DNA from 4 places in the Halomonas sp. hl-4 genome. Region 1 is predicted to be linked to each of the others. Evidence: predicted binding sites of a transcription regulator. Region 1 holds the regulator's gene; each other region holds the start of a gene.
The links. Region 1 encodes FNR, which switches genes on or off when oxygen is low (the NO sensors DNR and NnrR bind a similar motif). Its sites were predicted from a motif close to TTGATNTANATCAA; they were not measured.

Region 1 (7,842 bases):
CATATAAGTTTTACTTAGCGCCATGGGACGATGGTCTAGGTGGGGGGGATACGGCAATGTTTGCTATGTTCAGAAACTGGCCTAGACATGTTTTTAATAATTCAAAAAGTGGCGACATGTTTTGCCTTTTTCACAACACCGAAGTGAATAAAGGTAGTTAGACATTAGCGCAATAACCCAAAGTAGTAGTCGGGTAATGAATTTCCTTAACGCCAGTTTTTAACCCAATGGCGAATGATGCCTTAAACGTTAGACTGCTTGACATTATTAACTAACACGCCTTGGACAACCATCCTCAGGTCAACGAGGTTCGCTTACACCGCATCATAATAACGAGGTCATGCTCATGGTAGATGTCGACCTTTCCCAGCCACCGTTTTCGCTGCTGGATGCCGAGGGGAAGGAGCACGTGCGTCGCGGCATGGACCTTGCCTATTTTGAGCGTCACGACATCATTGTCGAGACAGGCCAAGCGGGCGAATACGTGTATGTGATCCATAAGGGGGAAGTTGCCGAACTAGACCCCACCTTACCGTCATCAGTATCGCGCATTGGGCATTACACTGCAGGCGATTTATTTGGTGCCATTAGCATATTGAACGGCAAAAGCCGCTACCGGTTTCAAGCGGAACAGGAATGCTTGTGTTATCTGATGCCCAAAGCGCTATTCAAGACACTGTGCCATGAGTATCCCGAATTTAGTCAATTCTTTCGCCAGTCGTTGGCTCATAAAGCACGCCTGTTAACAGAAAAGCGCGCCGAAGGCGGCGTGACGATGGCAGGGTTCATGCTGGCCCGCGTCAGTGAGTGCATGCGCGCGCCCTTGTTACTGCCCGCCGATGCGGATGTCGCCACCGCCGTGCGCACGCTCAATGATAGTCATGCTGACAGCTTGCTGGTTGATGCATCCAGTCAACTGGGCATGGTGACTAAAACCGACCTGCTAAACGCCATTGTGCTGGGGGAGCATCCCGTAACCACACCGCTTGTTGATATCGCCCAATATACTCTGGTAACGGCGACGCCCGACCAATACTTATTTGAAGCGCTGGTCAGTATGACGCGCCATAAGGTGACGCGGGTCGTGGTGATGGACAATGCCCAGGCCGTTGGTGTGGTCGAACTGACCGACGTACTTAGCTATTTCTCAAGCCGCAGCTATGTGGTCAGCCTTCAGGTGGAGCAGGCCGGTGATTTGTCGGCGCTGGCCGCAGCTAGTCACCGTACGCCGGAGCTGGTCAACGCCTTGATGGCGCAGGGGGTGAAGCTACGTTTTGCCATGGATCTGTTGGCAGCCTTGAATGGCCGCATCATGAGCAAGGCTTGGGAATTCACTATTGATGCGTCACATCAGCAGCACAGCTGCATGATGGTCATGGGCAGTGAGGGGCGCGGCGAGCAGATTCTCAAAACCGACCAGGATAACGGCTTGATTCTGGCCGACGACGCTGAGTGGCCCGCTGTTGGGGATGACATGCAGCGCCTCACGGCCACCCTTATTGAGCTGGGTTACCCGCCTTGTCCGGGCAATATCATGGTGTCGAACCCGGATTGGGTGGCCACGGTAAGCGAATGGAAAGGGCGCATTGCGCGCTGGGCCAGCGCACGTGACGGCGATAGCCTGATGAAGCTGGCGATCATGCTCGACGCCCACGGCGTGGCGGGCAACCCGAGCCTGCTGGAAAGCGTCCGTGAGGAGCTGTTCGAGCGTTGCTCCCGGGACGAGTTGCTGCTGTCGTATTTCGCCCGCACTGCGCTGCGTTTTTCTACTCCCTTGACGCTGTTTGGTTCGCTTAAGAAGCCCCAGCACGGCATCGATATAAAAAAAGGCGGTATTTTTCCCATCGTTCACGGCGTTCGCACCATGGCGCTTGAGCGGCGTATTCACGACACCTCGACGTTTGGCCGGTTGGATGCGCTGGCCGAGGACGGGCGTCTCAACCGGCGCTTTGCTGACGACCTAGGCGAAGCCTTAGCGCTGTTTACCGAGTTGCGGCTTAAGCAGCAGCTCAATGATATCGCCGACGGATCATCCGTTAACCAACCGGAGCGCTCCAACCGGGTCGTCGTGCAGGAGTTATCGTCGTTGGAGCGTGATTTGCTTCGCGAAGCGCTGCACATCGTTAAAGATTTCAAACAGCGTCTCTCGCATCGTTATCACCTGGAGTATTCGTGATCAGTCGACACTATTTAGATGCCCCCTTTGGTTGGCTTGGCGGCCTGCTGCGCCGGGGAAGCGAGCGCCGCCGCTATGCAGCTTCTCCCTATGCGTGGCTTTTCCAACCTTACCTAGGAAATGAACTGGTGGCGCTTTCGTGTTTTGCCCACCATGGGGTAATGAGCATCGCGGCGGTAACGCTGCGTCATCACCAAATCCTGACCAGTCGCGCATGGGTTGCAGCGCTGAGCGAAGGCGCGCGAGGAAGCGACGCCGCCGAGCGCCGTCATCAGTTGCTGTACAACGTGGAGACCACGCTACCGCTCGATGTTGAAAGCCTGCGTTCGCTAGTCGAGTTTATCGGCAACCGGCCGATCGTCGGCTGGCAGCTTGAGCAGCGCCTCGCGCCGCTCGAGCAGGCGCTACGCCGCCATCTAGGGTTTGGCCTGCCCAATGCACGGGTGGATGTCACCAAGCTGCACCAGCGCCATCTGCGCCGCTTACACCCCCAGGCTGAGCAAGAAGATGAGCTAGCCAGAGCGCTAAACTGTTGGCAAGTGCCCAGCCAGGCGCCTCAGCGGGCGCTTGAAGATGCCACCGCCAGCGCGCTGCTGTATCTTCGCTTGCAGCGTACGGAGGTGGATGCTGCCCTGTAGTGGCAAGCAGTTGGGCGCTGGCGCTGGGAGTTGCTAGAATAGCGGTTGCTTCTTTTACCATCGGCAGTGCTTATACCATGCAACATCACCTTGATCATTTTGACCCAGCGTTGGCGACCCCTAATGCGGCACCCGGCTTCCCCGAAGCGGCTGTCGCTTCTGAATCCCACGCAGCCAAACAAAAACGCGAGTTCAATAAGCTACAAAAGCGTCTTCGCCGCGAAGTGGGCAATGCGATCATTGACTATCGCATGATCGATGAGGGCGATCGCGTTATGGTCTGCCTGAGCGGCGGCAAAGACAGTTATACAATGCTGGAGATGCTGCTCAGCCTGCAGCGCAATGCGCCGGTGAACTTCTCGCTGGTGGCCGTCAACATGGACCAGAAACAGCCGGGCTTTCCTGAGCATGTGTTGCCGACCTATCTCGAGCAACGCGGGGTGGAATACCACATTCTGGAGCGTGATACCTATTCGGTGGTGAAAGAGAAAACCCCGGAAGGCAAAACCACTTGCGCGCTATGTTCGCGCTTGCGCCGCGGTTCGCTGTACGGCTTTGCCGAAGAGATTGGCGCCACTAAGATTGCCCTGGGCCACCATCGGGAAGACATTCTTGAAACGCTGTTTTTAAATATGTTCTTCGGTGGCACGCTAAAATCAATGCCGCCCAAATTGCTTTCTGACGACGGCAAGAACATCGTTATCCGACCGCTGGCGTACTGCAAAGAGGCGGATATCGTTGAGTACGCCCAGCAAATGGCGTTCCCTATTATCCCTTGCAACCTTTGTGGCTCGCAGCCCAACCTACAGCGTCAAGTAGTGAAAGATATGCTGGCGGATTGGGATAAAAAACATCCCGGCCGATTGGAAAGTATGTTTAAAGCCGTCACCAATGTTGCGCCCTCGCAGCTTGCGGACCGCGATCTGTTTGACTTCGCCGGGCTAGAAGCCAAACAGGCTGAGTTAATGGCGGGGCGCATTCAGGCGCTCACTGTTGGCTAGGGAGCGGCGTCTTCTTCGGCAAGCTGCTGCAGTCTCGCTATATCAAGAATGCGTACCTCGCGGCCTGACACGTCCACCACTTCCTGAGATTGGAAGCGGCTTACAATCCGGCTGACGGTTTCCACAGCGAGCCCGAGATAGTTGCCGATATCCGCTCTGGGCATCGAGAGTCGAAAACTGTAGGGCGAGTAGCCCCGGCGGCGAAAACGGTCGGAAAGCGTGATCAGAAAGCTTGCCAGGCGCTGGTCGGCGGTTTTGCGGGACAGCAGCCGCATCATTCGCCGGTCATTACGCAGTTCTTTGCTCATGCTGCGGTATAGCTGGCCGCGTAGCTCGGGCAGCTTTTCAGACAAATGATCCAGTTGGTCAAACGGAATCTCGCATACCGTGGTGGTTTCCAGCGCGACCACGCTGCCGGGGTAATGGGGTTCATCGATAGCATCTAAGCCTACCAGTTCACTTGGCAGATAGAAGTTGGTCAGCTGTTCAAAGCCACCGCCTTCGCTGGTGACCTGTTTTAAGCTGCCTGAACGCACGGCATATACGCTGGTAAACGGCTCCCCCTGGCGAAAAAGCTGCTCGCCTTTTTTGAGCGGGGCGCGTCGCCGAATAATCGCATCAAACTGGTCTATATCTTCCAGTTCGAGCGCTAATGGCAGGCACAGCGAGCTTAAGCTGCAGGTTTGACAGCGTGCCTCATGTAGGATGGCACGCCGTTGGAGCATTGGTTCCAGCATGAGAGTCTCCGTCAGTGGCGCATGGCTTCATTATGTAAGCTGGAGCATATGGGCAGCAACCGTCAAACTATTTTTGAATAGCGCTGTTCGCTCTGATTAGCCAGGCGAGCATCAAACGCCATGGCTAAATGGCGAATTAGCAATCGCCCTAAAGGGGAAACGCGCAGCTTGTTGCCCTGTATATCCACTAGTCCATCGCGCTTTGCCTGGTCGAGAGAACTAAGCGCTAGGCGGAAATACTGGTGGGCATCAATCTGCCAGCGCTTGCCGAGCGCCGCCAAATCCAACTGCATGTCACACATCAAGCGCTCAATGGCATCGCGGCGAATCAGGTCGTCGCGACTCAGGCATACGCCACGCTGTGTGGCTAGCTGCCCTTGATCAATGGCTGACTGGTAAAGATTGAGCTGGCTGTTGTTTTGCGCATAACAATCGTCAAGGCGTGAAATGGCTGATACACCAAAGCCAATCAGATCGCACTGGGCGTGGCTGGAATAGCCCTGGAAGTTGCGCTGCAGCGTGCCGTTTTGCTGGGCAAGAACCAGGCTGTCGTCCGGTCGGGCAAAATGATCCATGCCGATATGCACATAACCGGCATCGGTGAGCATCTCGATGGTGACGCGCAGCATGGCCAGTTTCTCGTCGGCGTCGGGCAGGTCCTGCTGGCGAATGCGCCGCTGGGGCGGAAAACGCTCCGGAAGGTGGGCATAGTTGAACACCGACAGGCGCGCCGGGTTCAGTTCTATGACCTGGCGAAGCGTCTGTGCAAAACTGTTCGCCGTTTGCAGTGGTAGACCGTAGATAAGGTCCAGGTTGAGCGAGCGGAAGCCCAGTCGCTGGGCTTCGTCCATCAGCGTTTCGGTGAGTACCCGTGGCTGGTCACGGTTAATCGCTCGCTGTACCTGAGGATCAAAGTCCTGCACGCCCAGGCTCAGCCGGTTAAAGCCCAGCGATTGCAGATGACGCAGGGTTAACACATCGGCTTCGCGCGGGTCGATTTCAATGGCGTAGTCGCGCTCGGGGTCGCTGGACAGACCGAAGCGGGCATCCAGGCGGTCAATCAATTCGCTCATCTGGTCAAGCGTTAAAAAGGTTGGTGTGCCGCCACCCCAGTGCAGCTGCCTCACCGGTCGCCGGGTGTCGAGAGGCTGCGCTGCCAGCGCCATTTCACGGTCGAGCCTTGCCAGATAGGGTTCGGCAAGTGCGGTGTTCTTAGTGGCGATCTTGTTACAGGCACAGTAGAAACAGATCTTCCGGCAGAACGGAATATGTACATACAGCGATAGCGCTCGTTGAGCGTCGTTGCTGCGTGCCAGGGCAGAGGTAAAATCGTCGGCCGTAAACGCCTCGTCAAAGGACAGGGCGGTGGGGTAAGACGTATAGCGGGGGCCGCTTATTGCGTAGCGCTGGAGTAATGCGTCGCTCCACGTTGAAGTGGTCAAGGTGCTATCAGAAGCATCATCATTCACGGTGGTAGGCATGGGGCCATGCTCCAGGTCAAAGGCTTGACGCAAGGGTAGCGGCTGCCAGGCAACCCCGTGTTGAGCTACGTCAAGAAAAGCAGCGCCAGGTGGATGTTGGCGCATTCAGTCAAACAGCCCGGAGGGCCGCGTTGTGGAAACCCACTGGCCGCAGGAAACAAGCATCGATAAGCAGACGCTGGCGGAGGTGGTCGCCAAGCAGGTCAGCGGCTGTTTTTGGCTTGAGGGGATGGGGCCGCTCAGGCTTTATGGACAGGCCAGTCACGGCTGCCTGCTGTTGGCCCATGGCGCTGGCGCCGGGCACCGATCCGCTTTTATGCAGCAGTTTGCCAGTGCGTTAGCGCAGCATGGGTTGCAGGTGATTACGTTTGATCTTGGCTATATGCAGCAAATGCAGGCCACGGGAAAGCGCCGCCCTCCGCCCGCCATTGATCGCACGGTGGCGGAGTTGGCGCGTTGGTATGACGGCCTTGCCCCGCTAACGGCTAAGCCGCTTTGGCTCGGCGGCAAGTCGATGGGTGGCCGCGCGGCAAGCATGTTGGCCAGTCAGCAAGCTTGCCCGGGGCTAGTGATCGCCGGTTATCCGTTTCATCCGCCAAAAGCACCCGACAAACTGCGCCTGGCGCATTGGTCAGACGTGCAGGTGCCTTCACTGATACTTCAGGGCGAGCGTGATCCTCTGGGCAATCACGCAGAGGTATCGAGCTACGCGCTGCCGCATAACACCCAGGTGATGTGGCTTACCGATGGCGATCACGACTTTAAACCCCGCCGTGCCTCGGGGGTAAATCAGACGATTTTGATTGACGAAGCCGCCGCTCATGGGGCATCCTTCGTGCGCGCTCAATCGCTGCAGTGAGGCGTTTGGAAGGGTGCGTTTAAAGCCGTCTGTGGAAGCACAGTATTTGAACGTAGTGTGTTGACTTCCTTCGCGTCTACTGTAGAATGCAGCGCCACGTGACCAGCGGGTGGTTAGCTCAGTTGGGAGAGCACCAGCCTTACAAGCTGGGGGTCACTGGTTCGAACCCAGTACCACCCACCATCGTATGATGGCCTGGAAACGTCGCAGTAAGGAAAGCACCTAGCGTTAATAGTGCAATACAGCGGACCGGTAGTTCAGTTGGTTAGAATGCCGGCCTGTCACGCCGGAGGTCGCGAGTTCGAGTCTCGTCCGGTCCGCCATCGTTGCATTACCCGCCTGTTTTCCATGTTTTGTCGTATGTGGACCGGTAGTTCAGTTGGTTAGAATGCCGGCCTGTCACGCCGGAGGTCGCGAGTTCGAGTCTCGTCCGGTCCGCCACGATAAACACGTAACATAGCAAATATTGGCGATGCCAATAACCTGGGTGGTTAGCTCAGTTGGGAGAGCACCAGCCTTACAAGCTGGGGGTCACTGGTTCGAACCCAGTACCACCCACCATTTGAAATACTCGACGTGCTCAAATGGTCAAAACGCAAGACCCTGCTAGATGTAAGTACACTACAGCGGACCGGTAGTTCAGTTGGTTAGAATGCCGGCCTGTCACGCCGGAGGTCGCGAGTTCGAGTCTCGTCCGGTCCGCCATTATGCAGTCTACATTTCAGCAGTGATCATTATCGGTGTTATACCGAACGAATTTAAAAAAACCCCGGATCATCGATCCGGGGTTTTTCGTTTGCGCGGCGTTTACATGTTTATGTTCAGCCAATCGCGCTGACGCCAGCTTTGGCGACTTGAACGTCCTGGTCCGGTTTGACACCAGAAATGCCCACCGAGCCAACCACATGGCCATCGACGATAATCGGTACACCGCCTGAAAGCAGCCCCTG
Region 2 (7,842 bases), 1.4 Mb from region 1:
TAACCCCACCACCCAGGAGGGCCTCAATTGATTCAACATTGACACGCACCCCGTCGGCATCTAAGCGAAAATCGATGCCGCTGGCCGTCCAGAAACGCGTGCTTTCAGTGACCAGTTGGTCGTAGGGTTCTTCAATGAATACTTGATGGTGCATGGTGCTTGATTCGGCATCGAAGCGAGTTTCTTCTATACGACCTACGGTGAAACCCTGATAGGAAACAGGGTCGCCAACTCTCAATGAATTGCCCAACTGGCTGACTAAGCTGATTTGCAATCCAGCGACCCCTGCGGGCGCCACAGGTGGGGTATCCCTTACTTCGAACTCTCGCTGAGGTGCGGATGAAGAGCCGGGTTGGAGTTGGATATAAGCACCCGAAAGGACCGTACCCAAACCGCTAATTCCTTCACGCCCAATGCGCGGTTTAACCACCCAGAAGCGACTATCTTCACGCAGCATGGCTTCTGCTTCAGGCTGAATGCGCGCTCGCAATACCGCCTGAGAAAGATCATCAGACAGCTGAACGCTTTGCACGCGGCCAATTTCCACATTGCGGCTACGAATCAGTGTGTTACCTGCTTCTATACCTTCGGCGTTCTCCATCGTTAAGGTAACCATCGTACCGCGGCTAGAATAGTTGTCGTACACCAGCCATAAACCGATGACTAAGGCGACAATGGGCACAATCCAAATAGGCGAGAGCCGTGTCTGGGGGCCGGGTTTGGCTCGGTGCAAAGCCGCATCACTATGTGGCTCATTGGAGTGAACATTGTTTTCGTCAGCCATCAATTATTTCCTTACGGGCGGCTTGGCGTCCTGGGTGTTTGGTAATGGGCGCATCCCATAGTAAACGTGGGTCGAAAGTCATTGCGGCCAGCATGGTTAAGACCACCACCGATCCAAAGGCGAGGGCAGCCGGCCCAGGGTTGACTGTCATCAGTGAATCTGCGCGTATCAACGCGACTAAAATCGCGACCACAAAGATATCGACCATCGACCAGCGTCCAATAAATTCGGTGATTCGGTAAAGCGTTGTCCGCGTTTGGGCGTTGAGGGCATGGCTTCGGTTGGCAACAGTGCATAGCCAAGCCAATGCACATAGCTTGCCGACGGGCACAATAATACTGGCGACAAAAATAACGCCAGCCACTGGCCAAGAGCCTGCTTGAATAAGCTCGACAATACCGCCAACGATAGTCGACGGTGAGCTATCGCCCAAGCTTGTCGTGGTCATGATGGGGTATATATTAGCAGGAATGTACATGACCGTAGCGGCGGCGAGTAATGCCCAAGTGCGTTGAATACTATGCGGCAAGCGAGGGTGCAGTCGCTCGTGGCAGCGCACGCAATGATGTTTTCTGTCCGGAGATATTCGATTAATTAGCCCGCAAGTAGGGCAACTGGTAAGCCGCTGGGCAGCGGCTGACATACCTGTTTGGGTGCCCTCAGGGACGAGTGGCTCGCCTTCTAGGGCAAACCACATCCAGTCCGCATCAATCGATTGAACGGTCATCAGTAGCAAAATGGCAAAAACGCAAAATGCCCAAAAAGCCAATCCAAGATCAATATCGGCAAGCCCGGCTACTTTAAATAAGCTGACCAAAGCGCCGACAATAAATACATCGGCCATCATCCAGGGAGTTAAATGGCTTAGTGAACGTGCCGTTGATCGGCTAAAGGGCAGGGGATCGTTACGCAATAAACCATATTGCAGCCAAAGGGTGCCGAGTAAATACACGGCAGGTAGCACTACGATGGTCATGACAACGCCAATAGCGACCACGGGTTGATGAAACGTTATGAGCGTACTAGCCGTTTCGGAAAGTTCGATACGGTTGCTTACTCCGCTATAGCTGAAACTCACAAACGGGTAGGAGACCGCCAGCAAGAGAGCAATAAGCGATGCCGCAGCGAGTGCCATACTGCGTTGTGCTGGATAGCGATGGCGTTTCACTAACACATGTGAACATCGTGGGCAGCTGGCTTTTTCGCCTGATTTGAGTGGTGGTAGGGCCGAGACCCAGTCGCATTCGTGGCAGGCGCGCAGGCGTCGCCGCTGAGTGCGGATTTCAGGTGGTTGCTGGTCAACCAGCGGCGCATTGACATGCAACGATGGTCGTTTAGGGAGCCAGTGCTGTGACAAATAATGTTCCCACTCATGTTGAGAAACTAAACCAATACGCTGTCGGTGATAAGTCTGTCAATTTTCAGATAAAATTGGTGTCCCAGTAGCTTCTTTACCGTTGACCTAAAGCGGTGAATGGACAATGATCGGCTCCGTCGATATCGCCGGTCAGAGGCTGCCGAGAATTTCAACCTCCAACTATCACGACTGTCCTTGGAATATGTCACCAAAGGGAATCTTATGTTACTTGCTCTCATCGCCGTTGTCGTTGGCTTGATACTACTTATATGGAGTGCTGAAAAGTTTATTGACGGCGCAGCGGCGACCTCCCGCTGGCTGGGGCTATCGCCGCTATTGATCGGCATGCTGGTGATTGGCTTTGGCACTTCGGCCCCGGAAATGATGGTGTCGGTTCTTGCCGCCATGCAGGGCAACCCGGGGCTGGCGGTGGGTAACGCCTACGGGTCGAATATCGTCAATATTGGACTGGTGCTGGGTTTCGTGGCCTTGCTTGCCCCCTTGGCTGTTCACTCAAGCGTCATCCGAAAAGAAATGCCGTTGTTACTGGTGGTAATGCTGGTAACCGGCCTGATGTTGCTCGATGGGTGGGTGGCCCGTTGGGAGGCTGTCTGTCTATTGCTGACGCTGCTGGTATTTATCGTTGTCAGCATTGTGCGTTCGCGAGGCCAGCAGGACGATGCGCTTGTCTCTGAAGTGGCCGAAACCCTCGATAGCAAGCCGATGTCCCGTGGCACAGCCATGATGTGGACGCTGGTAGGCTTGGTGTTGTTGATCGCCAGCTCGCGGCTGCTGGTGTGGGGGGCCATCGAGATCGCCGTGCGTTTTGGTATCAGCGATCTGATTATTGGCTTGACCGTTGTGGCCATTGGTACGTCCCTGCCGGAATTGGCGTCGTCGATTACGGCGCTGCGCCGCAACGAACATGACATGGTGCTGGGGAATGTGGTGGGGTCGAACCTGTTTAACAGCCTCGCCGTGGTGGGGTTGGCGGGTGTTATCGCCCCGATTGAAACCGGGCAGGAAGTGCTTCAGCGTGACTGGAGCGTCATGCTGGTCATGACCGTGCTGATGATGATCTTTGCGTTTTCCTGGCGGGGTCGCCCACGGCGCATCAACCGCTTTGAAGGGGGTGGTTTACTAGCCCTGTTTATTGCCTACACTGGCTATATGGTGAGCTTGGTGGTGCTCGCGTAAGTCACTAAGTTTTTTAACAAACGCTTGCCTGATCGTTAAAAATTGATCTGCGTCAACGGGACACAGGTAAATACCCAAACTCATGCCGCGTACGGGCCTTCTAAGCTGTAAACTTAACGGGTTGGTAATCGATAAGCTTAGTAACTATAAGAATAAAGCGTGACCGATAGCGGCTCAACTAAGCTTGTTACACGCCCTCGCAAGAGGGGAGTTCATTCAGGCCTTAGGAGCGAATTATGGAGCTCGATCCGCTGTTACTCTCGCGAATACAGTTCGCGTTTGTCGTTTGCTTTCACGCCATCTTCCCCGTGTTTACGATCGGTCTAGCGTCTTATATCGCCGTACTGCACGGTCTGTTCTATAAAACGGACAACCAGGCTTGGGATCGCCTGGCGCTGTTCTGGACCAAGGTATTTGCCGTGGTGTTCGGCATGGGCGTGGTAACCGGCATTGTGATGTCGTTCCAGTTTGGTACTAACTGGAGCAACTTCTCCTATGCAACGTCTAATTTCCTGGGGCCGGTGCTGAGCTATGAAGTGGTGACGGCTTTCTTCCTGGAAGCGGCCTTTCTTGGTGTCTTGCTGTTTGGTCGAGGCAAGGTGCCTGAAGGGGTCCACCTGTTTGCCGCTATCATGGTGGCCGTGGGCACCTTCATCTCGTCGTTCTGGATTCTCTCCGCCAATAGCTGGATGCAGACGCCTGCCGGCTATGAAATGATCGACGGTCATTTCCATATCACTTCCTGGATGGCAGCAATCTTCAACCCCTCCTTCTGGTATCGCTTTGTCCATATGGGGATGGCGTCGTTCCTGACCGGTGGTTTTGTGGTGGCGGGAATCAGCGCCTGGTTCCTGCTGCGTAATCGCGACGTCGAGGCGAATAAAAAAGCGCTCTCGATGTGCCTGTGGCTGCTTTTGTTCCTGGCGCCTGCGCAGGCCGTCATCGGGGATTTCCACGGTCTGAATACGCTCGAGCATCAGCCGACCAAAGTGGCGGCCATGGAAGGTAACTGGGAAACCGGGTCCAACGTTCCGCTTCTGCTGTTCGCTCTTCCCGACCAGGAGGCGCAGACCAACCACTTCGAAATCGGCATCCCCAGCCTTGCAAGTATCGTGCTTACGCACAGTGCCGACGGTGAAGTTCCCGGCGTCAGCGAAGCGGCCCCTGACGAACAGCCTCCTGTGGCGCTGGTGTTCTGGTCATTCCGCGTGATGGTGGCGATCGGAATGTTGATGATCGGCGTGGCGATTGCGGGGCTGTTGTTACGCCGCAGGGGGCGCGTCTTCCAATCGCCGCTCTTCCTCAAGACGCTGGTGGGTATGATTGTGTCGCCTTTCCTTGCCGTGCTTGCCGGCTGGGTGGTTACCGAAGCGGGGCGCGCGCCCTGGTTGGTATACGGTGTTATGACCCATGCCCAGGGGCTGACACCTTCGCTCACTGGCGGAATGGCGCTGTTTACCCTGATTGGATACGTCGCGGTTTATACCGTCGTTTTCTGGGTAGGTATTTACTACCTGACCCGTGTGGTACGTAACGGCATGATCCCAGATACTGCGGAAGTAACCGGTGAAGTCGAGCGGGCAAAACGGCCTTTCTCAGCGGCCCATACGCCGTTCGATGGTGATTTTGAAGGAGCGAGCAAATGATCAGCCTTGACCTTGCAATAATCTGGGCCGGCATTATCGGCTTCGGCGTTATCATGTACGTGATCATGGACGGCTTCGATTTGGGGCTGGGGATACTGTTTCCCTTCGCGCCCGACGACGAATCCCGTGATGTGATGATGAACTCGGTCGCGCCGGTGTGGGACGGTAATGAAACCTGGCTGGTCCTTGGCGGTGCCGGGCTGCTGGGCGCCTTCCCTCTGGTGTATTCGGTGTTCCTGCCGGCGCTTTATATTGGGGTGTTTTTGATGCTGGCCGGGTTGATTTTCCGCGGCATCTCTTTCGAATTCCGTTTCAAATCCAAGAAAAACCGCCATTGGTGGAACATAGCATTCTGCGGCGGGTCGGCGGTTGCGGCCTTTGCCCAGGGGGCCGTTGTCGGCGCCTACATCCAGGGTTTTGCCGTTGAAGACTTTGTCTATGTGGGCGGCGCCCTCGACTGGCTAACGCCGTTTACCGTGCTGACCGGCCTGGGCCTGATGGCGGGCTATGCCCTGTTGGGGGCTACCTGGTTGATTCTCAAATCGGAAGGCTACATCCAGCAGTGGGCCTATCGCATCACACCCAAGCTATTGGTGGCGGTACTGGTCGTATTTGGCATCGTCAGTCTGTGGACGCCGCTGGTTAGCCCCGAAGTGCGCGATCGTTGGCTTAACCAGATTCATCTGATCTGGGTGTTCCCGATCCTTGCCATGGTGTGTGCTTATGTTCTCTACCGGGCCGTTAAACGTCAGGAAGAAGGCCTGCCGTTTGTCGCCTCGTTAGGCCTGTTCATCTTTACCTACCTGGGTCTGATCGCGAGCAAGTGGCCGGTCATTGTGCCGCCCAACTACACGATCTGGGACGCCTCCTCGGCACCCGAATCGCAGCTCTTCCTGCTTATCGGCGTGCTGTTCGTCATCCCCATCGTGCTGGCCTATACGGCATGGACGTACTGGGTATTTCGCGGCAAGGTGCGTGTAGGAGAGGGCTATCACTGAGCCCATGGCCTCAACATCTGAGCAAAACGGGTTAACGCCGCGCCGCTGGTTGCAGTCGCTTGCATCGTTGGAACGCAAGCGACTGAGGGGCGCGGCGTTCCTCGGTAGTCTGGCGGGGTTTCAGACCGTCTTGATAGTCACGGGCCTTGCGTGGTTGATCGATCAGTTGATGGTGCATGACCGCGCTCCCCGTGATTTATCATCAGTTTTCATTCTGTTGGCCGTCGCCGTTGTCGGAAGAGCGCTTTGCCAGTGGGCGTCGGAGCGCCTGAGCCTGGAGGCCAGCCTGCGGATAAGACGTCACGCGCGTTCGCAGCTACTGGACAAAGTCACGGCGCTGGGGCCTGTCTGGTTGACCACTCAGCAAAGCGGTGCCATTGCCGCCCAGGCCCTCGAGCATGTTGACGCCCTGGACGGCTATTTTGCGCGTTTCCATCCGCAAATGCGTATTACCGTATGGGTGCCGCTGGTCATCCTGGCGGTGGTGGTCTCGCTGGATTACCTGGCCGCCATTTTTCTACTGCTGGCGGCGCCGCTGATTCCCTTGTTCATGGCTCTGGTCGGCATGGGGGCTGAACGCATGAACCGTGATCAGTTCGCGGCGGTGGCACGGCTGTCGGCGCATTTCATCGACCGCGTACGCGGGATTACCACGCTCCAGCTTTTCGGTCATACGGCCGCCGCCCAGCAAGACGTTTGGCAGGCGGCTGATCACTATCGTCATTTGAGCATGCGCACGCTGAAGCTGGCCTTTCTGTCATCGGCAGTCCTCGAGTTTTTCTCGTCGGTGGCCATCGCTGTGGTGGCCATGTATGTGGGCTTTGGCCTGCTCGGTTACATCGAGTATGGCCCTGCGCCTTCGCTGACGCTGTTTTCCGGTTTGGCCGTGTTGCTGCTGGCGCCCGAGTTTTTCCAGCCGTTGCGAACGTTGTCCATGCACTATCACGACCGTGCCGCGGCGTTAGGCGCTGCAGAGAGTATCGTCAATACGCTCAATGAGCCGCCTGTCATGAGGACTGCTTCTCCGCCCGCTACTCAAGACGCGGAAGCGCTGGTGGAGCTTGAAGCGGTTGAAGTCAGCTATGCGGCCCGAGGTGTCGTTCTGGGCCCGTTGGATCTGACCGTACGGCACGGTGATGTGGTGGCGGTCAGCGGCGAGTCGGGTAGTGGAAAGTCAACGCTGCTGGCGCTGCTGGCAGGCTTTGTTGGCGCGAGCCAGGGCGCGTGTCGTCATGCGGCGACGAACCAAGTCGCCTGGCTGGATCAGCAGCCATGTCTTCTGCAGGGCAGTCTGGCCGATAACCTGCGCTTGGCGGACCCCGAAGCGACGCAAGAGGCCATGCAGTCGGCGTTAAGGCGTGCGGGATTCAGTGAAGTGCTGAATGCGCTTCCGCAAGGGCTCGACACTGTGCTTGGCGAACGTGGGGTGGGCTTGTCCGGTGGTCAGGCACAACGGCTTGCCCTGGCACGCGTTTACTTGAGCCGTGCGCCCTTGGTGCTGCTTGATGAGCCTACCGCCAGGCTCGATAGCGCCACGGAAAAAGCGGTCGTTGAGGCCTTGTTTGACTGGGCGAAAGAAGGGCGCACGCTGGTTGTCGCCACTCACCATCCTGCCGTCATAGCGGCGGCGAGTCGCCATCTTCGCGTGGACAACGGCCAGCTTCAGGAGGTGCCCGCTTGAGTGCAATTTATCGCCAGTTTTTACCCTGGCTGCGCTTGCTGACGCGACGGCGTCGCGCCCTGATGCTGGGCGCTTTGCTGGCTGGCGCCACCTTCCTGTCCGGTGTTGCACTGCTGGGGTTATCCGGGTGGTTTATCACCGCCAGTGCGTTAACCGGCATTGCCCTGGCGCTGGGGCTT
Region 3 (7,842 bases), 1.7 Mb from region 1:
TCATGGGCATGGTGTCACGCGATGAGGGGGAGCGCATTGTTAACGCTGCCTCTAACGTGGCAGGTGTACAGCGCATTGTAAAAGTCTTCGAGTATATCGACGATTGAATTGCGCACTGTCATCGAAAGCTAAAAGGCCTCGCCGTTTTACGGCGAGGCCTTTTAATATTATAGCTAACTTAACAAATAGCTAAAAACAGACTACTTCACGACACGCAGTGATGGTTTTTTCTTGCTACTGCTGGGTTTATTTTTGAACTCTTCCTCTGACGCATCTGCCGACGTATCTTCAGGGGATGACTCGGCGTCAGGCGTTGAATCTGTCACCGTCAACGTTGGCTTGCTGGCAGAAGACGTGTCATCTAACGACTCTTCACCTTCGGACGAGGCCAATTCCGGCTCGTGTCCGAAAACCATTCCGGCCCCGTTTTCCCGCGCATAAATCGCGATCAGCGCCGGCGTAGGAATCATCACCTGCATAGGCTGGCCACCAAAACGCGCGTTGAAGCCAATCGCTTGGTTTTCCATGAACAAGTCTCGCACCGCTGTGGGAGCGACATTCAGCACGATTTGGCCGTTCTGCACAAATTGGCGCGGCACTTCAACACCGGGCTGAGTGGCATCCACGACGAGATGCGGCGTTAGCTCATTGTCTAGCAACCATTCGTAAAGCGCTCGGGCGATATAAGGACGGCTCGATTTCATCTAGACTCGCTCCTCCTAGAGACAAGGCCCCGCCACGCGAGGCCCAGGTGGGTTCAAGCACGCATCTCTTTTTCGCGCTCGTTCAACGCGGCCTTAAAAGCCTCGCGCTCAAACACCCGCGACATATAGCTTAGTAGCGGCTTTACCTGTTTTTCTGGCAGCTCAATATTCAGCGCCGGCAATCTCCATAGAATCGGCGCCAAGCAGCAGTCCACGAGAGTGAACTCGTCACTCATGAAATACGGCATATCTTCGAAAATAGGTGAAATACCAATCAAGCTCTCGCGCAGTTCTTTGCGTGCTTTTTCAGCGTCTTTTTTCCCACCGCTGATAATTTGCTCCACCATCGGACACCATTCGCGCTCAATGCGATGCATCCATAGGCGGCTCTGGGCACGCGCCACGGGATAAACAGGCAGTAACGGCGGATGCGGGAAACGCTCATCCAGGTATTCCATCATGACTTTCGACTCGTAAAGTACCAAGTCGCGGTCAAGCAGCGTCGGCACGCTGTTGTATGGATTCAAGTCGGCGAGCTCGTCGGGCACATTCTCGCCAGAGACATCGACAACGTCGACAGCCACGCCCTTCTCAGCCAGTACAATGCGCACACGATGACTGAAATGATCATCATTACCTGAATAAAAAATCATTGACGACCGTTTGGCCACAACACCCATGAAACCATCCTCGCAACGAATCAATCTTGGATAATAACACGTCCACCCCACCCTTGGGGAAGCCAACGCTCTGCATTACCGACAAGACTAACACGCAAAAAGGCGCACGGACCGGCCGCACGCCCTAGGTTGCCCTTTCCCATCACTTTCAGTGAATGTCGCGCCAGTACTCACGCTTGAGAAAATACGCAATGACGGCAAAAATAAATAAAAATATTAGCACCTTCGGCGCTAATGCCTGTGCTTGAAGTTTGGAGGGCTCGCCCACATAAGCGAGGAAGTTGGTCAGATCATAGACCTCACCTTCAAACTCCTCCGGAGTTAATTCCCCCTGCTCGGTAACCTCTAATGTATTGCAGTCGGCTTCTTCCTCGGAGGCTTCCTCTTCGTTACCCTCTGAGGCACTCTCTTCAGGGCATACCTTTTCTTGCACACCCTGCAAGGGCTCAAGCACGTTAGGCATGGCCACCAGCTCAAATACGGTGTTGTTAACCCCTGTGGGGCGCTCCGGATCCTGGTAAAAACTGAGCAGGTACGAATACAGCCAGTCAGTGCCGTGCAGTCGCGCTGACAACGTCAAATCAGGTGGTGGCGCACCAAACCAGGCCTCGCCGTCATCCTCGCTCATAGCCGTATTCATCTGATCATTGAATGCCATTTCAGGGGAGAAAATAACGTTGTCTTCAATGATATCCTGGGGAATCGCCAAATCCTCGGCAGCACGCGAGAACCGCTGGTATTCAAGCGAATGACACCCCATACAGTAGTTAACGTAAAGCTTCATCCCATTTTGCAGCGACGCCTTGTCTTGCAAGTCAGGCTCCATTGAATGAGGCGCACTCCCCCCCCCAGCAGCCATAACTGAGATGGGGGCCAGCGCGGCGAGCAGTGCGATCAGTGTTTTTTTCATTAGCCAGTCACCCTTTCTGGTACGGGTTTTGTTTTTTCTAACCGCGTATAGATCGGCATCAACAGGAAATAAGCGAAGTAGATCACCGTGCATAATTGGGCCACTAACGTTCGAGTGCCGGTTGAAGGCAACACTCCAAGCACGCCCAGCGTCACAAAGCTTGCCGCAAATAACGCCAGCATCAACTTGGAGATCCAGCCCTTATAGCGAATTGATCGCACGGGGCTGCGGTCCAGCCAAGGCAACACAAACATCACCGCAATAGCGGCGCCCATACACATCACACCCAGGAATTTTGCCTCCAGACCAAAAATCGAGAAAGTGATCGCTCTTAAAATGGCGTAGAAGGGCGTGAAATACCACACGGGGGCGATATGATCAGGCGTTTGCAATGGGTTAGCCGGTTCAAAGTTAGGCGTCTCTATGAAATAACCACCGCCTTCCGGGAAATAAAACACCACCACGCAAAACACAAACAGAAACACCGCCACGCCGACCAGATCTTTCACGGTGTAGTAAGGGTGAAAAGGTATGCCATCCCGAGGGTTACCGGCTTCATCCTTTTTCTGCTTGATATCGATACCGTCTGGGTTATTTGAGCCCACCTCGTGTAGTGCAATAATATGCAGCACAACCAGCGCCAAAATAACAATCGGCAACGCCACCACATGGAGCGCAAAAAAACGATTCAGCGTAATGCCCGAAATCAAGTAGTCACCGCGCACCCACTGCGCCAAATCCGGACCAATCGCCGGGATGGCCGAAAAGAGGGAAATAATCACCTGCGCGCCCCAATACGACATTTGCCCCCAGGGCAACAGGTAGCCCATGAATGCTTCGGCCATCAGCGTCAAATAAATCGCCATGCCGAAAATCCACACTAGCTCGCGGGGCGCCTTGTAGGAGCCATACAGCAAACCGCGAAACATATGCAGATAAATCACCACAAAAAAGGCCGACGCCCCTGTGGTATGCATATAGCGGATCAGCCAGCCCCATTCCACATCACGCATAATGTATTCAATGGAGTCAAAGGCCCCTTCAGCGCTCGGGTTAAAGCTCATGGTCAGCCAAATCCCGGTGAGGATTTGATTGACCAGCACCAACAGCGCAAGAGAACCGAAAAAGTACCAGAAGTTAAAGTTTTTAGGCGCGAAGTAATGAGACAGGTGGTCTTGAAATAGCTGCGTTGCCGGGAAGCGGTCATCCACCCAACGCATCAGGCCACGCAGGGCTTTAGCTTTATTCGGATTACCCATTAGGCCGTCTCCTCATCTTCGCCAACGACAATGATGTTATCGCCTTCAAAACGATAAGGGGGAACTTCCAGGTTGGTCGGTGCGGGAACATTGCTAAAAACACGCCCCGCTAAATCGAAGCGCGAGCCATGACAAGGACAGAAAAAGCCGCCGGGCCAATCGTCGACGCCAACGCCATCTGCGTCAGGCTCAGGACGATAAACAGGCGAACAGCCAAGATGGGTGCAAATACCGATCAGCACGCCAATTTCGGGACGGATTGAGCGCATTTGACCGGCACTATAGGTCGGCTGCAAAGAGGATTCAGAGTCCGGGTCAGCGAGACGATCAACAGCGAAGGCTTCGGTACGCTCGATCATCTCGGGCGTACGATTGATAATCCAGACGGGACGCCCCCTCCACTCGACCGTCATGCGTTGCCCTGGGGCCAATTTCGATACGTCCGCCTGAACAGGCGCCCCTGCCGCTCGCGCTTTTGCACTAGGTTGCCATGCCGACACAAACGGGATTGCGACTCCAACTGCCCCTACCGCGCCGACAACGGTCGTCGCCCCTACAAGGAAACGACGCCGCCCCTTGTTAACGCCGCTATTTGCCATCTCCGGTCTCCCCCACTTTTTCCTCGCCGCACCATTAAGCGCCTGGGCAAGGCTTGCTATTGTTATTTACTTGCTATGCATAAAGTTGGCTGGTCCGCATGCAACGCACGCTTAACATTCCATCATTAACGTACACCTTGTCGAGTTATTGTTGTAGCAAAAAAAAACGCCCAGGCCGATGGCCTGAGCGCTTTTCGCAGTGTTGCTGAAGCGTTGATTAACGCTTGGAGAACTGCGGGCGACGACGCGCTTTGCGTAGGCCGACTTTCTTACGTTCTACCTGACGAGCGTCGCGCGTTACATAACCAGCCGCACGTAATGTAGGACGTAAGCCCTCATTGTAGTCCATTAACGCGCGAGTGATGCCGTGGCGAATAGCACCGGCTTGAGATGAGCCACCGCCGCCTTCAACCGTGACGTAAATGTCGAACTGGTTGACAGTTTCGGTCAGCTCTAGTGGCTGGCGCACAACCATACGACCGGTCACACGACCAAAGTACTGGTCGAGTTCACGATTGTTGACGGTAATTTTGCCGGAGCCCGGCTTCATAAAGACGCGAGCGGTGGAAGTCTTGCGGCGCCCGGTACCGTAATACTGCTGTGTCATGGCGAAGATTTCCTCAGATGTTCAGTTCAAGCGGCTGTTGGGCAGCATGCGGATGCTCGGCACCAGCGTACACTTTTAGCTTTGAGTACATGGCACGGCCTAACGGACCTTTTGGCAGCATGCCTTTAACGGCAGACTCAATGATGCGCTCGGGAGCATGGTCGAGCATTTTATCGAACGTCATGGAGCGCAAACCGCCCGGGTAACCAGTGTGGCGGTAGTAGGTCTTGGCCTTCGCCTTGTTGCCGGTCACTTGGACTTTTTCCGCGTTGATCACCACGATGTAATCGCCGGTATCAACGTGAGGGGTAAATTCGGGCTTGTGCTTACCGCGTAAGCGGCGAGCAATTTCGGTAGCCAGACGACCGAGCGTTTTGTCCGTTGCATCAACAACGTACCAATCGCGCTGGACGGACTGCGGCTTAGCACTGAACGTCTTCATGGATGAAATCACCAGTTAAAATGTATTGGGTGCTACACACCGCCAAGCGGTATTGCACCATCCCTATTTTTTTTGGTTGTAGGTAACGTCCCTACAACGTGTAGCGAGGCGGCATTCTACAGGATGCCGCGCGCCAAGTTAAGCCTTAATGCGGTTGCCGAGCAATTTTCTGGGCGTCTTTTCCATCGACAAGCTCAAGAGGCAGCTATTTAAGCCGAATCATCAGGGCTTATGCGGAAGCGCCAGATACTCATGAGACTGCATTTCCTGCAGCCGTGAAAGCGTGCGCTGATATTCAAAGGTGAGCTTTCCGTCCTGGTAGAGCGATTCCACAGGGGCTTCGGCCGACATCAATACTTTGACGCCGCGGTCATAGAATTCGTCGACCATGTTGATAAAACGCCTTGCCTGGTCATCGTCAGCGCCGCGCATTGCGGGCACGTTAGAAACGATAATCGTGTGGAATTCCCGCGCCAGCTCTATATAGTCATTTTGACTTCGCGGCCCATCACACAGCTCGGCAAATTCAAACCAAGCGATATCATCGTGCAATCGGCGGGTCGTCAGCACACGTTGGTTGATTTCAAGGGGCGCATCCTCCTCCCCAGGTTGTCCGGCAATCTCACGAAAACTACGCGAAAGCTCTTTCTCGGCTGCCTCATCCAGCGGTGTATGAAAGATTTCAGCGCGTTCCAAAGCTCGCAGGCGATAGTCAACGCCCGAGTCCACATTTACCACACGACAATGGCGATTAAGCAAGTCGATCGCCGGCAGGAAACGTTCGCGCTGCAAGCCATCTCTATACAAGTCGTCAGGCACGATATTCGATGTAGCCACGAGAACAACACCTCGCTCAAAGAGGGCCTCAAGCAGATTCGCCAGTATCATGGCATCGGTAATATCTTTGACGAAAAACTCATCGAAACAAATCACCCGCGCCTCATTGGCGAACTTGCTCGCTACCAACGTCAGGGGATTTTTTTCACCTTTGTAGTGAGTCAATTCATTATGAACACGCTGCATAAACCGATGGAAGTGAGTACGCATTTTATCGGCAAATGGAAGCGTCTCGTAAAAGGTATCCACCAAGTAAGTCTTACCCCGGCCGACCCCGCCCCAAAAATAAAGCCCTTGGACACTTGGCGTGGCGGGCTCAGATACTGTGTTTCTTTTGCCCAGCAGGCCCGCCACTTTGGCTTTTAGCCCTTTATTGGCAAGAACCGTTTTCGGCACCGTTGATGGCGTCGACAGCAATGCATCGTACAAGCGTTGCAATTGAGCAACCGCCGCTTCCTGGGCAGCGTCATACTCGAAACCTTCGCGCTTAAGGTCTTCCCGATAACGCCCCATTGGCGTTGCCGCTCTATACGCTGGCTCACCACCGGCCGACGTCGCGCTCATCGTTTAACTCTCCCGTTATTTGCAGTTTGAGGTTGCTGAAAAGCACCAGACGAGCTGAAATAAAGCACTAATTATACGTGGTTACGCTTGCCAACGCATGAGCATTGACCCAACCATCATGAAGACGCCTATAATAGCGGTCGACTGTTATACGCGCTGCACGATAAGCAGCGGCAGGCATCAAGGGAGATAAATGTGGAAAGCGAGCCATTAACCTATGCAGCAATAGGCCTTGTGATCGGCTTAATAATCGGTGCAGGATGCTACCGGTTACTGAGTAAAAGCCAGCGTCAACTTGCATCGCTGCGCCAGACGCTACTTGAGCGTGAGCATCAGGTCGCATCACTCAAAAACGGTGTGAGCAATCAATTATCCAGTGTCCACGAATCACTAGCGGCCATACGTCAAGAAACCGACGAGCTGGAAAAAAAGCTCCACGATGATGCGGGCCAATGGCAGCTAGATAAGTTGACACACCACCCAGCCGAACTCAGCGACCTGCGTCTGACAGCCGATGCAGCCGTTGAAAAACCCAATGAGCCTGCTATGCCTCGCGATTATGCCGATGGAAAAAACGGCACGCTATCCGAAGATTTCGGTCTTAAAGATAAAGACGCTGACGAGGACACGGCAACGCCTCCGCGTTACTGAGATTGAGCCCCTCAGTTGCATTACCGAGGGGCCGAGGCTTCACGCAGGGTTATCAATATCAACAAAGCGGTGTTGTATAGCGTATTCGTCCGCTAACCACTCGCCCAGCGCCTGAACACCATAGCGTTCAGTCGCATGATGCCCTGCCGCCACATAATGAATGCCCATTTCTCTAGCCAAGTGGGTGGTTCGCTCAGAAATCTCTCCGGAGACAAATGCCTGAGCCCCACCTTCATAAGCCGCGCTGATCATGTCTTGCGCACCGCCCGTACACCAGGCAATACGCTCTATGTCGCCCACCTCTGGAGCTTCGATCAACAGGGGCTCACGCTGCAACATTTGGCCTATTTGCTCTGCAAAGGCGGTTGCGGACAGTGGCTTGGCAACACGCCCCGCCCATAGCAGACCCTCGCCAAACTCTCCATCCAAACAGCCTTCGACTTTCCAACCAAGACGCTTGGCAAGCTCCGCGTTGTTACCCAACTCGCTGTGGGCATCTAAAGGCAAGTGATATGCCAACAGATTTATCTCATGATCAAGCAACGTTTTAATACGCTTGTGTTTCATTCCGGTAATGGCGACCGGCTCG
Region 4 (7,842 bases), 1.8 Mb from region 1:
GGGGCACCGAGACTTAGACCAACAGTGAGAAAGGCGGCCATCATTGCGGTGATATGTGCAGTGGTGCTGGCAAAAAAGTAATGGGTATAGAGGAAGGTCAGCACAAGGAGGGCGGAGGCGCCTGCCCAACCAATCCCCATCATGGTAATCCAGTCCTGCATATTTGCAGAGAACCAATCAACAAGTCCGGTTTCCTTAAGCTGGCTTGCCATCATGATGAGGGCGCCAAACCACAGTAGCGTATCCCAGGCATTTTTCTCTTTCAGTACATCATCCCAGGTTAACACCCCCGTCAGCAGCAGCATGGAAAGACCGATAAAGGCAGATGTTGTCGTGTTAAGAGTTACCGCATCACCCAAAAATATTGCCGGAATATCTGCCCACAGCAGGAGTAGTACCAAAAAGACGAACAGCATAATGCCTTCGTTTCGGCTTATTTTGCCTAGCTCCGCCAGCTTGTCCCGCGCTATTTGGGTGGCATTAGGCGTTTCCTTAATTTCTGGTGGGTAGAGCAGGTAAAGAATATAAGGCATCGCCAGGATGGCGACTAAACCAGGCAGTAACATGGCGACCGCCCACGTTAACCAACTCAGTTGGATCTCTGCGCCCGTAGCGGTCGCAATGAGTTGAACTGTCAGCGGGTTTGGGGCAGTAGCGGTGACAAACATCGCCGAAGTAATTGGGTTGCTGTGGTAATTCACTAAGGCCAGGTATTTGCCAATTCTGCCAGAAGTATTTTCTTCTGGGTGTGAGTCAAAGCTGTGGGCAATCGAGCGCATAATGGGGTGGATAATGCCGCCGCCCCGGGCAGTATTGCTGGGTGTTACTGGGGCAATGGTAAGCTCTGAAAAAGCGAGGCCATAACCAATGCCCAGTGTACGCTTACCGAAGATGGATATGAAGTAGTAGCCGATACGCGCTCCTAAACCGGTTTTTATCAGCCCGCGTGAAATCATAATCGCAATAGCAATTAACCAGATCAGCGAGTTGGCGTAACTGCTTAAGGCCACATCGATAGCTTCGCCAGGCGTATCCCCCGTAACGCCGCTTGCCGCAACAATAGAAATAGCAATAACGGAAATAGCCCCAATGGGCATGGCTTTACCGATAATGGCAACAATAGTGCCAACGAAGATAGCCAGCATCAGCCACGCGTTGGGCGCTAGGCCTTCTGGTAGGGGAATGACCAGCCATATCAGCAGGGTCACGGCCACCGCAATAATGGTTGGCCAGAGTTTGAAGGGCAGTGTCTGCATAATAGACCTATATAACGTTAGCGGATGTTAACGGTATGCTCTTGGGCAACAAAGCAGCGCCTAAGCTCTCCATGTAAGTCTAGTTTTCGCGAATGCTTACCTCTTGACCCACATCAATGATGGTTCAGTCTGGGTGATGTTGCCTAGTTTTATAGCGTTGTCATATTCGTTTAAAACGATCACGCAGTGCTTAGTGACTGCTCCCCGCCCTAGCGGGCGAGGCTTCCCACTTCTCAAGCAGCAACCGGCGACATGCCGGATTTACGCGAGCCTCCATGGGCAGAGACGGACAGCCCTTCCACCTTTAACTGAATAATACCTTGATGCTTGATATTAAGCGCCGCGTTGATGTCCCGGTCGTGGTGCGTATGGCAGGAGGAGCCCCCCACGACCGGATGTTCAACGGCATGGTCCATTTTGTGGTTCACCTTAGTTTTTACGACGAAGTATCGCCGCAAAGTGTTCGATGGCGACATGATCGGGCAGCTCCGGGAGGCATTTGAATCTGCTTGCGAGACACCAGACTGCTGCATCCTGGAGTTCGATCGTGAAGAAGACCATGTTCACCTGCTTGTTGAATATCCGCCGAAGCTGTCGATCAGCGTGATGATCAACAACTTGAAATCCACGTCCTCCCGGCGGGTGCGCTTCTTGAACACGCATATCCCGAGGTTGAGTAAAAGCAGCGCTGCTCTGTGGTCCCGGTCGTATTTTGCTTGTAGTGTGGGTGGGGCAACCATCGAAATGCTCAAGACCTATGTGCAAGGGCAAACGCCCCATAGAGAGCACAGGATTTGAGCATGACAGCACTTTGAGCTCGCAGAGGAACGATGTCTCAAGCGGCAACTATAAATTTCATGAATTACACCTACGTGTTGCTCTGCATCAATGCTTTAAAGCCCGCAACGTGTTTACTATCTGGCATCCTCTCACCTCGCTCATGTCGGAGAAACAATGGCTGCTCCCAACCGCATCAAGCAAACTGCCTGGCATGCCCTGGAGGTAGGTGAAGCGCTCAAGCAACTCGACAGCACAGCCGATGGCCTCAGCGTTCAGGCTTCCGAGCGCCGGCTAGCCACTCATGGGCCCAACCAGCTCGAACAAACGAAGGGTCGTCCCTGGTGGCAGCGGCTACTCGCGCAGTTCAATAACATCCTGATGCTGGTACTGATCGTGGCGTCCGTTGCCAGCTTGGGGCTGGGCCACGCCATTGATGCCGTCGTGATTTTTTGTGTGGTGCTGATCATTGCGCTGATCGGCTTCATACAGGAGGGCAAGGCCGAGAAGGCCCTGGATAGCATCCGCCGAATGCTCTCGCCCCAGGCCGCAGTGCTGCGCGACGGAAAGCGTCTGACCATTCCTGCCGAGGAACTCGTGCCGGGTGATGTTGTGCTGGTTGAGAGCGGTGATCGAGTCCCGGCCGACCTGCGCCTGTTGACGGCGCAGCGTTTTCGCACCGAGGAAGCTTCATTGACTGGCGAGTCCACGCCGGTAGATAAGCAGACCCAGGCGGTAGACGATGATGCCGACCTGGGCGACCGCACCTGTATGGCCTATGCCAGCACCATCGTCGTCCAGGGCAATGCACACGGACTGGTCGTCGAGACTGCGGCGCACACCCAGATCGGCCGGATATCGGAGATGCTGCGCGACGTCGAGCAGCTCAAGACACCACTACTGCGCCAGATTGACCGCGCCGGCCAGATACTTGCCTTGTTTATTCTCGTTGCCGCCATTCTCACGGGCGCTTTCGGCTTGCTGGTGCATGGTCAACCATTAGGCAACATGTTCATGGCCGCCGTGGGGCTGGCGGTAGCGGCCATCCCCGAGGGCATGCCGGCTATCGTCACCATTGGGTTAGCCTTGGGCGTGCAGACCATGGCTCGCCGCAACGCAATTATCCGGCGCCTTCCGGCGGTAGAGACGCTGGGCTCCATTTCGACGATCTTCTCCGACAAGACCGGCACCCTGACCCGCAACGAGATGACCGCCGAGACAGTCTGGCTACCCGAGGGTGCGATACGCATTGAGGGCACCGGCTTTTCCCCGCAAGGTCGTTTCTATTGGATGCAAGAAGACAAGCCGGCGTCCCGATTCATTGACCTGGATAAAGCTCATGAACTGCGCCACTTCCTGAAGGTTGCCGTGCTTTGCAATGATGCCGAGCTCGCCGAGGATGAAGGTCGCTGGCGGATCCATGGCGACCCCACCGAAGGCGCCCTGGTCGTCGCCGCCGCCAAGGCAGGGCTTGAGGCCGGTACGCTGCGAAGCGACCACGCCAGGCATGATGCCATTCCTTTTGAATCCGAACGCCAGTACATGGCAACGCTCCACGAAGCGCACGGCGAACGCCTTTTGCTGGTTAAGGGTGCACCCGACCGCCTACTTGAGATGTGCCATCAGGTGCGCGATGGAAACCAGCATAGCGAACTGGACGTAGCGCTTTGGGAGGAGCGTATCCAAGCGCTATCCTCACGCGGCTTGCGCGTCTTGGCACTGGCGGAGAAGCAGATCCACGACGACCGTGACCTGGAGGATGAACATGCCGAAGAAGGACTGGTGCTGCTGGGCCTTGTGGGGCTGCTCGACCCACCTCGGGAAGAGGCCATCACATCGGTGAAAGAATGCCTTGCCGCTGGCATTCGTCCGGTGATGATCACCGGCGACCACGCCGCGACGGCACTGGCCATCGCCAGACAGCTGGGTTTTGCCCATACCGAGCGGGCTATAAGCGGACGTGAGATAGAGGCCATGTCGGATACCGAACTCGAGGCCATCATTCTCGACGTGGACGTCTTCGCGCGCGCCGCACCAGAGCACAAGCTGCGGCTGGTGAAGGCAATGCAGGCCCGCGGCGGCATCTGCGCCATGACGGGCGACGGGGTCAACGATGGGCCAGCCCTGAAGCGCGCCAACGTGGGCGTGGCAATGGGCATCCAGGGCACTGAGGCTGCCAAGGAGGCCGCCGAGATGGTGCTGGCCGACGACAACTTCGCGACCATCGTCGGGGCCATCCGTGAAGGTCGCAAGGTCTACGACAACATTCGCAAGACGATCACCTTTTTACTGCCAACCAACGGCGGCCAGGGGCTGGCGATCATGCTCGCCGTGCTGGCGGGCACTACCCTGCCGGTCACGCCACTACAGGCGCTTTGGGTCAACATGGTCGTCGCAGTGACGCTGGGCCTTGCGCTGGCCTTCGAAGGGGCCGAAAAAGATATTATGATTCGCCCGCCACGAGACCCCGACGCCTCACTGCTTGATCTGTTCCTTCTCTGGCGGGTGGTTTTTGTCTCTCTGTTACTGCTGCTCGGTGTATTTGGAATGTTCGGCTGGATACTCCTGCACGGCGGCAGTGAAATGCTGGCGCGCACCGGTGCGGTCAATATGCTGGTAATGGGGAGTGCTGCCTATCTGATCAACAGCCGCTACCTGCTGCGTAGCACCCTCAGCCTGGAGGGCCTCTTCGGCAGTCGTCCGGTATGGATTTCCATCGGTACGATTGTAGTGCTCCAGCTCGTCTGGACTTACCTGCCCTTTATGCAGGTCATCTTCGAAAGCGAGGGGCTCCATCTTAGTCATTGGGGCGTTATCCTGATCAGTAGCCTTGCCATTTACCTGATCGTGGAGCTGGAAAAATACGTGCTGCGCGCCCGCGGGTGTAAGTGAGAAAACTTGCAGGCATTGATAGCTGAAGCTTTTGAGCCAGAGCAAAACTTAAAAAGCTATCGACATGCCCGCAGTCCAGTTCTGGCGACATTCTTGAAGCACGTGAAATTCATTTGTCTTTTGATTTACAAAACCTAAAAAAGGTCGATCTAGCTCTGGAGTGGCATTCGTTTCCAGCAACCAACTGAAAAACATGAAGGTCTCTTTCGCGGCTTTTTCGGCCTGCTCGAGAAGCTGAGTCCCCATAAGCTCATCTACAACAAAAAAATGTTGTTTATTGATATTAAATAATGGAGAAGCCCCTGGATACGACGGCTCGGCAACACAGGCGGAAAGATCCATTCGAGTAGCCACTTCTTTCAACCATTCAAGACGGTGGACGCACTCTATACCTATCGCGCTCATCAACCTGTTCACAGGTGGATCAATAGAAAGGAACCTTAGCGCTAGGCAGCGGTAGCGATTTACTTCCATTTTTTCATGCGAATAAGCCAAAACAAGTTGTTCTTGTGGCAAAAAGTTAAGTGCTGTTAGCTTATCCATGACTTTTTAACCTCGCTATAAATTAAGGACAGAGCCTAGCAACGGCCTGGCGACATCCTAAAGCAGAGCTAATAGGCCATTCCATGACTCCCATCAATGTTTATTTTATAAATAATAAAATTTAAAGATGGCGACACTACTTAATATTTAAGGATTAGCTTTAAATAACTTATAGCACATAGATTTTAACTAAAAAATCTCACACTAAAGTATTACCCATGTAATCAATAAAACCCAAAAACTAATTACCCCACATCAAAACCACAAAAAATTCCTTAATGTTAAAAATTTGACCTACATCAAAACAAACAACCCTATAACCTGCCAAAGAAAAAAGGACAACTATAATATTTAAACTAGCACAGGAGTAGAAAACACAATGTCAACACTTACCAAAGCGCATGCCGACCCCAAAGCGATCAGTGACGATACCCTGATTGATTTCTGGTATCAGTCTTGGCTAGAAACCACTAACTCGGTCGTCAAGCTGCAACGCATTTGGCTGGAAACCTTCAACGAAGCATTTCGTCACGAGCTTGACCTTATTTCAACAGTGGCTCCCCTTCATAGCAGACTGACACAGTGCATGCTCGGTTTCGATGGCCCCCCAACACTAACCTCTATGGTGTCCTGCTATCACAAAATCTCTGGAGACATGACTGAAGCTACCTATAACCGAATACGCCAGGTGTCTGAGCTCAGCGACGATTTTAGAGAGCGCATTTGGTCTGAACTATGAGAGCAGCCGGGGGCTTATAGGCAACCATGCAAGACAGAAAAGCACGGCTGGAAGCCCTGAAGGCTGAACTTCTGGCCCGCGTACAGCGCTACGAAGATCATCGCCACCGTATCAACGGCGCTCTGGATAAGGGTCTTGATGAGCAGGCGATTGAAATCCACAACGATGAGGTGATCGCGCGACTGGAGGCTGAAGCCGAGGAGGAACTGGCCCAGATCAAACGCGCCCTGGCACGCATTGATGCTCGGGTAGGCGACTCTTGCGAAGAGTGTGGCAGGAAGATCGCTCCTAATCGTATTGAGGCTTTACCCCATACCACACGTTGTAGAAATTGCTCCGACGTGTAAAAGGAATTTTTTATGCCACAATTCCAAACAGGCGTCCTATAGCCGCTGTTAAGGCCATTGCGAGTGCCCCCCAGAACATCACACGCCATGCACCTTTTACTATCGGCGCCCCACCAACGCATGCAGCTATAGCACCCAAAAAAGCTAGAAAAAGTAACGAGAACAACGCCACCAATATAATCAATTGCTCGTGCGGCGCCCACCAAGCCACCAATAAAGGGAACAGAGCGCCGATGGTGAAGGTAGAGGCCGATGAAAGTGCGGCCTGAAGAGGTTTTGTTTTTCCGCTGCCAGCTAACCCAATGTCATCTCTAGCATGAGCGCCAAGCGCATCGTTTTTCATCAATTGCTGGGCAACCTGGCTTGCTAAATCCGGTGTAAGGCCACGGGCTTCGTAGATGGCGCCGAGCTCTGCTTGCTCGTCTTCGTAATCCTCATCCAATGATTTTCTCTCGATTTCAAGATCAGCATTTTCAGTGTCGGACTGTGAACTGACCGAAACATACTCCCCAGCCGCCATCGACATGGCACCGGCCACCAGCCCTGCAATGCCAGCTAACAATATATCGTTCTGCGTTGTATTGGCCGCCGCGACCCCAAGAATGAGGCTACTAGTTGAGACAATGCCATCATTCGCGCCCAATACGGCAGCTCGCAACCACCCCGTACGATGGGACCGATGGGGCTCTATATGTGTCATAGATTTAGTTTCCTCGCCGACGACCAAAGCACTTGCGGCCCAGTGAATGCTTTATCGTGTGAGCAGAACTAATCATCAACAAGACCTGCAGCCCGCAGCCGCTCCCTTAGGCGCTGGTTCTCCTCAATCAGATCCGTCGCCAGGGCGGCAAGTTCGGGAGCGGCTTCGAAGTCACGCTCTAACTGGCTCATCCGTCGAGCACGGGTCAGGTCTCGGCTTGTAAACCGCCAACTCGCCACATAGGGTGACCCATCGGCCAACAGACCGCTTTCAATGCGCTCGACGACCCAACCAGCTTCTACCGAGCAGGCTCGCGCTAAATCCTCGACGGTTAGAGTCGCCTCATCGATCAGTTCGCCGCTAACGATACGCTGCTGAGCCATCTTCTAGCCTCCCTTTCGTTGGCGTGGATCGAATGCCAGTTCTTGCGCCATGGTTTGGTACAGTTCTCGAGCCTTGTCGGTATCGGCTGGGGGTAGTACCACCTCGAGCTCCACATAAAGGTCGCCCGGCTCCAGCCCTGGAATACCACGCCCCCTCAGGCGCAATCGACGCCCCGTCTGTGACCCAGTTGGCACCTTGAGTTTA

Region 2: CPH17_RS03705 (cytochrome ubiquinol oxidase subunit I) is a predicted target of FNR. The motif match lies at 3,381-3,394, and genes of this name have one in related genera.
Region 3: petA (ubiquinol-cytochrome c reductase iron-sulfur subunit) is a predicted target of FNR. The motif match lies at 4,223-4,236, and genes of this name have one in related genera.
Region 4: CPH17_RS05465 (cation-translocating P-type ATPase) is a predicted target of FNR. The motif match lies at 2,132-2,145, and genes of this name have one in related genera.

What each region holds. Positions count from the first base shown of each region.
Region 1 is NZ_LT907845.1:3,553,731-3,561,572, forward strand. It holds gene CPH17_RS16680 (putative nucleotidyltransferase substrate binding domain-containing protein) at 347-2,176, shown strand; gene CPH17_RS16685 (DNA polymerase III subunit epsilon) at 2,173-2,814, shown strand; gene ttcA (tRNA 2-thiocytidine(32) synthetase TtcA) at 2,892-3,815, shown strand; gene fnr (fumarate/nitrate reduction transcriptional regulator Fnr) at 3,812-4,552, opposite strand; gene hemN (oxygen-independent coproporphyrinogen III oxidase) at 4,615-6,033, opposite strand; gene CPH17_RS16705 (alpha/beta fold hydrolase) at 6,167-6,892, shown strand; tRNA gene CPH17_RS16710 (tRNA-Val) at 7,000-7,075, shown strand; tRNA gene CPH17_RS16715 (tRNA-Asp) at 7,139-7,215, shown strand; tRNA gene CPH17_RS16720 (tRNA-Asp) at 7,257-7,333, shown strand; tRNA gene CPH17_RS16725 (tRNA-Val) at 7,378-7,453, shown strand; tRNA gene CPH17_RS16730 (tRNA-Asp) at 7,521-7,597, shown strand; gene CPH17_RS16735 (heme-binding protein) at 7,714-7,842, opposite strand, start outside.
Region 2 is NZ_LT907845.1:744,924-752,765, reverse strand. It holds gene pqiB (intermembrane transport protein PqiB) at 1-784, opposite strand, end outside; gene CPH17_RS03715 (paraquat-inducible protein A) at 777-2,108, opposite strand; gene CPH17_RS03710 (calcium/sodium antiporter) at 2,364-3,338, shown strand; gene CPH17_RS03705 (cytochrome ubiquinol oxidase subunit I) at 3,575-4,984, shown strand; gene cydB (cytochrome d ubiquinol oxidase subunit II) at 4,981-5,982, shown strand; gene cydD (thiol reductant ABC exporter subunit CydD) at 5,987-7,663, shown strand; gene cydC (thiol reductant ABC exporter subunit CydC) at 7,660-7,842, shown strand, end outside.
Region 3 is NZ_LT907845.1:998,008-1,005,849, forward strand. It holds gene CPH17_RS04905 (BON domain-containing protein) at 1-107, shown strand, start outside; gene CPH17_RS04910 (ClpXP protease specificity-enhancing factor) at 201-704, opposite strand; gene sspA (stringent starvation protein SspA) at 758-1,384, opposite strand; gene CPH17_RS04920 (cytochrome c1) at 1,533-2,294, opposite strand; gene CPH17_RS04925 (cytochrome b) at 2,294-3,553, opposite strand; gene petA (ubiquinol-cytochrome c reductase iron-sulfur subunit) at 3,553-4,152, opposite strand; gene rpsI (30S ribosomal protein S9) at 4,370-4,759, opposite strand; gene rplM (50S ribosomal protein L13) at 4,773-5,201, opposite strand; gene zapE (cell division protein ZapE) at 5,424-6,602, opposite strand; gene CPH17_RS04950 (YhcB family protein) at 6,798-7,253, shown strand; gene CPH17_RS04955 (Nif3-like dinuclear metal center hexameric protein) at 7,293-7,842, opposite strand, start outside.
Region 4 is NZ_LT907845.1:1,108,530-1,116,371, forward strand. It holds gene CPH17_RS05450 (DASS family sodium-coupled anion symporter) at 1-1,256, opposite strand, end outside; gene CPH17_RS05455 (transposase) at 1,490-1,672, opposite strand; gene tnpA (IS200/IS605 family transposase) at 1,674-2,054, shown strand; gene CPH17_RS05465 (cation-translocating P-type ATPase) at 2,211-4,925, shown strand; gene CPH17_RS05470 (hypothetical protein) at 4,974-5,468, opposite strand; gene CPH17_RS05475 (hypothetical protein) at 5,848-6,207, shown strand; gene CPH17_RS05480 (TraR/DksA family transcriptional regulator) at 6,234-6,554, shown strand; gene CPH17_RS05485 (VIT1/CCC1 transporter family protein) at 6,565-7,254, opposite strand; gene CPH17_RS05490 (chaperone modulator CbpM) at 7,323-7,637, opposite strand; gene CPH17_RS05495 (DnaJ C-terminal domain-containing protein) at 7,641-7,842, opposite strand, start outside.